Linked DNA regions of Leisingera sp. NJS204. Each later gene encodes a partner of the first gene's protein in a complex. Links are inferred from orthologs where the notes say so. Each region holds a gene or a part of one and is shown on either strand. Other genes may lie near its edges. The genes, in order: carB and carA.

Evidence for each region.
Region 2: the proteins of carB (region 1) and carA are in contact, whole or in part, in a solved structure (PDB 1KEE), measured with the Escherichia coli proteins. The link is inferred for Leisingera sp. NJS204 from one-to-one orthologs.

The regions. Positions count from the first base shown.
Region 1 is NZ_CP035417.1:1,274,511-1,278,733, forward strand. The notes cover bases 283-4,190. They hold carB (carbamoyl-phosphate synthase large subunit), read right to left. Parts: upstream 3,831-4,190; coding sequence 483-3,830; downstream 283-482. Other genes in these bases: ETW24_RS06230 (cytochrome P460 family protein), read right to left, coding at 283-300; ETW24_RS06240 (aminodeoxychorismate synthase component I), read left to right, coding at 4,030-4,190. In the rest of the region: more of ETW24_RS06230, read right to left, coding at 1-282; more of ETW24_RS06240, read left to right, coding at 4,191-4,223. UniProt on the Escherichia coli protein: Large subunit of the glutamine-dependent carbamoyl phosphate synthetase (CPSase).
Region 2 is NZ_CP035417.1:2,908,874-2,911,983, forward strand. Bases 94-2,888 are described here. They hold carA (glutamine-hydrolyzing carbamoyl-phosphate synthase small subunit), read left to right. Parts: upstream 94-808; coding sequence 809-1,969; downstream 1,970-2,888. Other genes in these bases: ETW24_RS14315 (GatB/YqeY domain-containing protein), read right to left, coding at 156-629; ETW24_RS14325 (glycosyltransferase), read left to right, coding at 2,175-2,888. In the rest of the region: ETW24_RS14310 (DUF2244 domain-containing protein), read left to right, coding at 1-61; more of ETW24_RS14325, read left to right, coding at 2,889-3,110. UniProt on the Escherichia coli protein: Small subunit of the glutamine-dependent carbamoyl phosphate synthetase (CPSase).

The DNA.
Region 1 (4,223 bases):
GAACTTCAGATATTGTTCAGCGGCAATGCCGTTTGCAAAGGTCTGCAGGAACCGCTCGCCATGCGGGCCGGCAAGGGCCGGGCGGGTTGACGTCACCTGCCAGGAGCGGAAGCCAGCGCCGACCGGATCGCCGTTGCTGGCATATCCTTCGGCCATTTTGGCCTCGATGCATTCGTAGATCTCAACAACGGCCTCTGCTTCAAGTTCCGAGGGGTCGCCATCCACAGGGCAGTCCTGGGCAATTGCGCCGGCCGGTACAAGTGCCAAAAGTCCTGCGGCAATCTTTGTCGGTAAGTTCATGGCCTTTCTCCCTGAGTTGTAATGCTGCGGGTCGTGTTGTGTTGTTCACGGTCGCACAGTTCAGGGATTTACCGGGTCACAACTCTACACGGCTGTGTGAAAGCACAGCACGCAAAGGAAAAGCCCCGGGCGTTGCCGGGGCTTTATTAAACATAGCGTTGAAGCGTCCGGGCAGAGGGTGCCTAGCCCTGCAGCGACTTCACTTCGACGTCCCCTTCGGCCTGGGCCTTGATCGCCCGTGCAGCGGCATTGGCGCCGGCTGCGGTGGTGAAGTAGGGGATCTTGTCATAAAGCGCGACCGAGCGCATTTCCTTGCTGTCCTCAACGGCTTGCGCGCCCTCAGTCGTGTTCATCAGCAGCTGGACGCCGCCGTCCTTGAGCATGTCCACAACGTGGGGGCGGCCTTCATAGACCTTGTTCACCAGCTCGCACGCCACGCCCTGGCCTTCGAGCCAGGTCTGGGTGCCGCGGGTGGCGACCAGGGTAAAGCCCTGCTCCACCAGGATCTGCGCCGCTTCCAGCATCAGCCGGCCCTTGTCGGCATCCTTGATCGAGACGAAGGCGCGGCCCGAGGACGGCAGCACCATGCCGGCCCCCATCTGCGCCTTGAGGAAGGCGCGGGCAAAGGAACGGTCCCAGCCCATGACTTCACCGGTGGAGCGCATTTCGGGGCCAAGGATGGTATCGACGCCGGGGAAGCGGGCAAAGGGCAGCACCGCTTCCTTGACCGAGAACCAGGGCATATCCGGGTCGGCCAGGGTCATCGGGTCGGCCATCGGGGTGTTCACGTCATAGCCCGCGTCCGGCTTATAGGGCGCGCGCATCGGGAAGTTCGACAGCGGCTCACCTGCCATCACACGGGCCGAGATCGAGGCAATGGCGCTGTCGGTTGCCTTGGCGACAAACGGCACCGTGCGCGACGCGCGCGGGTTCACCTCAATCAGATAGATTTCCTCTTCGCCGGCGTCATTGGGTTTGATCGCGAACTGGATGTTCATCAGGCCAACCACATTCAGCGCTTTGGCCAATGCGAATGTCTGTTCCTTGATCTGTTCGATCACCGGCTTGCCAAGCGAGTAGGGCGGCAAGCTGCAGGCACTGTCGCCCGAGTGCACGCCGGCCTCTTCGATGTGCTGCATGATGCCTGCCACATGCACGTCTTTGCCGTCGCAGATCGCGTCCACATCCAGTTCAACCGCGCCGGCCAGGTAGCTGTCGAGCAGCACCGGGCTGTCGCCGGAAACCACCACCGCCTCGGCGATGTAGCGTTTCAGCTGGTCCATGTCGCGGACGATTTCCATCGCCCGGCCACCCAGCACATAAGACGGGCGGATCACCAGCGGGAAGCCGATTTTTTCTGCGATTTCCAGCGCTTGCTCGTCCGTGGAGGCGATGCCGTTGTTCGGCTGCTTGAGGCCCAAGTTGTTGACCAGCGCCTGGAACCGTTCGCGGTCTTCGGCCAGGTCGATGGCGTCGGGCGAGGTGCCGAGAATCGGGATGCCTTCCTCTTCCAGTGCGTTTGCCAGCTTCAGCGGGGTCTGGCCGCCGAACTGCACGATGACGCCGTGCAGGGTACCGTTGTCCTGCTCTACACGCAGGATTTCCATCACGTGCTCAAACGTCAGCGGTTCGAAATACAGCCGGTCCGAGGTGTCATAGTCGGTCGACACGGTCTCGGGGTTACAGTTGATCATGATGGTCTCATAGCCCGCGTCGGTCAGCGCAAAACAGGCGTGGCAGCAGCAGTAATCGAATTCGATGCCCTGGCCGATCCGGTTCGGGCCGCCGCCGAGGATGACCACTTTCCTGCGGTCAGAGGGGCGCGCCTCGCATTCGACGTCGCCAAAGGCGGGCGCTTCATAGGTCGAGTACATGTAGGGTGTCTGCGCTTCGAATTCGGCGGCGCAGGTGTCGATCCGCTTGAACACGGCGTTGACGCCGGCCGCGCGGCGGGCCTTGCGGACCTCAGCCTCGGTCTGGCCGGTCAGCTTGGCAAGGCGGGCGTCGGTGAAGCCCAGCATCTTGAGCGCACGCAGGCCTTTTTCGTCCGTCGGCAGGCCGCCGTCGCGGACTTCATCTTCGGCCTCGACGATTTCGCGGATACGGGCCAGGAACCAGGGATCGAATTTGGTGACGCCAAAGATTTCTTCATCCGTCAGCCCGTGGCGCATCGCCTGGGCGATGGTGCGCATCCGGTCCGGGGTCTGCAGGCTGATCGCCTTGAACACTGCGGCCTTGTCCGGCGCACCGGGGATATCCACTTCGTCAAAGCCGGTGAGGCCGGATTCCATCGACGCCAGCGCTTTTTGCAAAGATTCATGGATGGTGCGGCCGATCGCCATGGCCTCGCCCACCGATTTCATCGCGGTGGTCAGATACGGCTCGGAGCCGGGGAATTTCTCAAACGCGAATTTCGGGATCTTTGTCACGACATAGTCGATGCTCGGCTCGAACGATGCCGGGGTCACCTTGGTGATGTCGTTGTCCAGCTCGTCCAGGGTGTAGCCCACTGCCAGCTTGGCCGCGATCTTGGCAATCGGGAAGCCGGTTGCCTTGGAGGCCAGTGCCGAGGAGCGCGACACCCGCGGGTTCATCTCGATCACCACCATACGGCCATCGGCGGGGTTCACCGCCCATTGCACGTTGGAGCCGCCGGTTTCCACACCGATCTCGCGCAGCACGTTGATCGAGTGGGTGCGCATGATCTGGTATTCTTTGTCGGTCAGCGTCAGCGCCGGGGCCACGGTGATCGAATCGCCGGTGTGGACGCCCATCGGGTCGATGTTTTCAATCGAGCAGACGATGATCGCATTGTCCGCCTTGTCGCGGACCACTTCCATTTCGAACTCTTTCCAGCCCAGCAGGCTTTCATCCACCAGGATCTGGTTCACCGGGGACGCGTCCATGCCGGTGCGGCAGAAGTGGATGTAGTCTTCGCGGTTGTACGCGACGCCGCCGCCGGTGCCGCCCATGGTAAAGGCCGGGCGGATGATCGCGGGCAGGCCGATGTCGTCCAATGCTTCCAGCGCGATGCGGATGCCTTCGTCCAGGTCCGCCTTGCCGTCCTCCAGCTTGGGTGCGGTGACGATAGTGGCGCGCGGGTTCTCAATGCCGAGGCGGTCCATCGCTTCGCGGAACAGTTTGCGGTCTTCAGCCATTTCAATGGCATCGCGGGTGGCGCCGATCATCTCGACACCGAATTTCTCGAGCACGCCCATTTCTTCCAGCGCCAGCGAGGTGTTGAGCCCGGTCTGCCCGCCCATGGTCGGCAGCAGCGCGTCGGGGCGTTCTTTCTCGATGATCTTGGCGACCACCTCTGGCGTGATCGGCTCGATATAGGTGGCGTCCGCAAGCCCCGGATCGGTCATGATGGTGGCCGGGTTGGAGTTCACCAGGATCACCCGGTAACCCTCTTCGCGCAAAGCTTTGCACGCCTGGGCACCGGAGTAGTCGAACTCGCAGGCCTGCCCGATGACGATCGGACCGGCTCCGATGATCATGATCGACTGGATGTCGGTTCTTTTAGGCATGGCCATATTCCTTTGGTTGACGAGCGGGCAGCTTTGAATCAGGGGCACTGGCGAGTGCCCAAATTGTCCTGCGTTATAGGGACCGCGCTGAAAGGTTCAAGGGGGATCGGAAACGGAATTGGAAATGCCGCATCCACCCCTTTTGTTCGCATAGCGAACGTTTATATGTGGGGGCCAAGACCTTGGGGAGTCAATTCCGGTGCGGATTCGCTTTGATCAGGGCCCTAAGGGGGCCGGCACATGTTTCGACCAGCCGCTGCGCGTGATCCGTGCGGACGTGCCGGCGGACGTGCCCGCTGCACTTGCAGCGCTGGATGCGGCGCGCGATGCCGGGCATTGGCTGGTGGGATATGCATCTTATGAGCTGGGCTACGCGCTGGAGCCAAGGCTGGC
Region 2 (3,110 bases), 1.6 Mb from region 1 along the record:
CCTGTCTGAAGACGAACGGGTCGCGCTTTATGGCGACCTCAAGTCTGCTTTTTCGCATTGACCGGAAAAGCAAAAGGCCCGCAACGCGGACCTGCCCGTTTCATCTTTGCAAAAATACTCCCGCCGGAGGCAGCGCGCGCCAGCGCGCCTTTCTATCAGCAGTCGCCTTTGCTGCAAAGCTGGTCCTTGACCAGGGGCCCGGCTTTGCCGAAATCCATCTGGCCGGTGTATTTCGCCTTCAGCGCCCCCATCACCTTGCCCATGTCGCGAATCGATTCGGCGCCGGTTTCCGCCACCGCCGCAGTGATCGCCTCGCCGGCTTCCTCGTCGCTCAGCTGCTGCGGCAGGAATTCCTCGATGATGGCGATTTCGCCCAGTTCCCGCTCCGCAAGATCCAGCCGCCCGCCTTCTTCATAGGCGCGTGCGCTTTCGTTGCGCTGCTTGGTCATCTTTCCCAGGATGGCAAGGATTTCCCCTTCCCCGATACCGCCCTCTTCACCATCGGCGCGGGCGGCGATTTCCCGGTCCTTGATTGCCGCGTTGATCAGCCGCAGCGTACACAGCCGCTCCGCCGCCTTGTCTTTCATCGCTTGCTTCAAGGCCTGATTGACCTGTGTGCGCGTATCCATCGTAGTAAGCATCCCATGGTTGCCGGACACCGATGGTTATCCATTCTGCACCCGCTGTGCAAGTTTACTATAAATTCCCTATTCCTGACCCCGCGTCTGCCTGCCCGCCGCTGCAGGCTTGACCCGCTTGGGCGCTCCCCTTACAAGCCGATGAATTTCACCGCATGGAGACTCGCGCAATGGCCGCTTCCGCCCCGTCCAAGCCCACCGCATGCCTGGCGCTCGCCGATGGCACCGTCTTTTACGGCACCGGTTTCGGCGCCACCGGCGACACTGTGGCCGAGCTCTGCTTCAACACTGCAATGACCGGCTATCAGGAGATCATGACCGATCCTTCCTACGCCGGTCAGATCGTCACCTTCACCTTCCCGCATATCGGCAACACCGGCGTGACGCCCGAGGATGACGAGACCGGTGACCCCGTCGCGGCCGGCATGGTAGTGAAGTGGGATCCGACCCTGGCTTCCAACTGGCGCGCCACCGAAGAGCTGAAATCCTGGCTGACCCGCACCGGCCGCATCGCAATTGGCGGCATCGACACCCGCCGCCTGACCCGCGCGATCCGCCAGCAGGGCGCGCCGCATGTCGCCCTGGCGCATGACCCCGACGGCAACTTCGATGTCGAAGCGCTGGTTGCCAAGGCGCGTGAATGGCCGGGTCTTGTCGGCCTCGATCTGGCCAAAGACGTCTCCTGCGCGCAAAGCTACCGCTGGGACGAAATGCGCTGGGCCTGGCCGGACGGCTATGCCCGCCAGGAAGCGCCCGCGCATAAGGTTGTGGCCATCGACTATGGCGCCAAGCGCAACATCCTGCGCTGCCTGGCCAGCGCGGGATGCGACGTCACAGTGCTGCCCGCCACCGCCACCGCCGAGGAAGTACTGGCGCATAATCCCGACGGGGTGTTCCTGTCCAACGGCCCTGGCGACCCCGCCGCGACAGGTGAATATGCGGTGCCGATGATCAAGGACGTCCTGAAGACAGAATTGCCGGTTTTCGGCATCTGCCTGGGCCACCAGATGCTGGCACTGGCACTGGGAGCCAACACCATCAAGATGAACCACGGCCACCACGGCGCCAACCATCCGGTCAAGGAGCATTCCACCGGCAAGGTTGAGATCACCTCGATGAACCACGGCTTTGCGGTGGACGCGCAGACCCTGCCGGAAGGCGTGGAAGAAACCCATGTTTCGCTGTTTGACGGCTCCAACTGCGGTATCCGCATTTCCGGCCGCCCGGTCTATTCAGTGCAGCACCACCCCGAGGCCAGCCCCGGCCCGCAGGACAGCTTTTATCTGTTCGAACGCTTTGCCGAGGCCATGGCCGCACGCAAATCTGCGTAAAAAAGCTGTTAACCATGCTGCCGGACGGCATGGTTAACACTGCATTTACCAATTCTTAAACCCCCGCCGCCAGCCTGAAGCCCTCAGGTGTTTTTGTTACGGGGTGGCGATGGGTTTTGTGTCTCAACCGTTGCGGCAGTTCCGCCCGCCGCGGCCCGCCGGGGAGTATTCTCCGGGGCCGCCGCCGCCGGTAAATGGCCGCGGCATGATGAAGGCGCTGGTGCTGCGCCAGCACCAGAAGGCCGCCCTTGGGCGTGTGCTGGTGGCCGAGGGGCTGGCCAGTGAAGACCAGGTCCAGGACACGCTGGCCCGGCAATACCGGATGCAGCGCGCCGACCTCAGCGGCCAGGTCGTCAATCCCCGGCTGCTAGCCCGCAAACCCGCCCAGTTCTGGTTGCGCCACTCTGCACTTCCGTGGATGCAATTCGGCCAAACCGTCACCGTTGCCATTGCCCACCCGGACCAATTCGAGATGCTGCGCGGCGAACTGCAGGACAGTTTTGGCTGCATCACGCCAGTGCTGGCCTGCGAAGCGCAGATCACCGCTTTGCTGACCGCGCATTTCAGCCCCGCCCTGGTGCGCCAGGCCTGCTGCAGCGTGGCTCCGCGGCAAAGCTGCCGCAGCCTGCAGCCTGCACGGGGCCGCGCACTGCTGACAGTCTGTGCCCTGCCCGCGCTTTACCTAAGCTGGACCGCCCCTGCGGCGGTCTTCACCGCTCTCAGCCTGCTGGCGCTGCTGTCGGTGCTGCTGTTCACCATGCTGAAGCTTTGCGGGCTTGCAGCCTATTGGTCCGGCCGGACCCGCTGCCGGCCTCCGGCGCAGATGCCCCTGGCCTGTCAAACCGGCTTGGGCAACCGGCCCGTCATCTCGATCCTGGTGCCGCTTTACCAGGAGGCCGAGATCAGCCGTGCACTGCTTGCCCGCATCCGCAAACTCAGCTACCCTCCGGCCCTGACCGATGTGATCCTGGTGCTGGAGGAACATGACGCCGTCACTCGGGCAGCCCTTGCAGGCACCCGCCTGCCGCCTTGGATCCGGGTGGTTGAGGTTCCGGCCTTTGGCGGGCTGACCACCAAGCCGCGGGCGCTGAACTATGCGCTGAACTTCTGCTGTGGCGACATCATCGGTGTTTGGGATGCC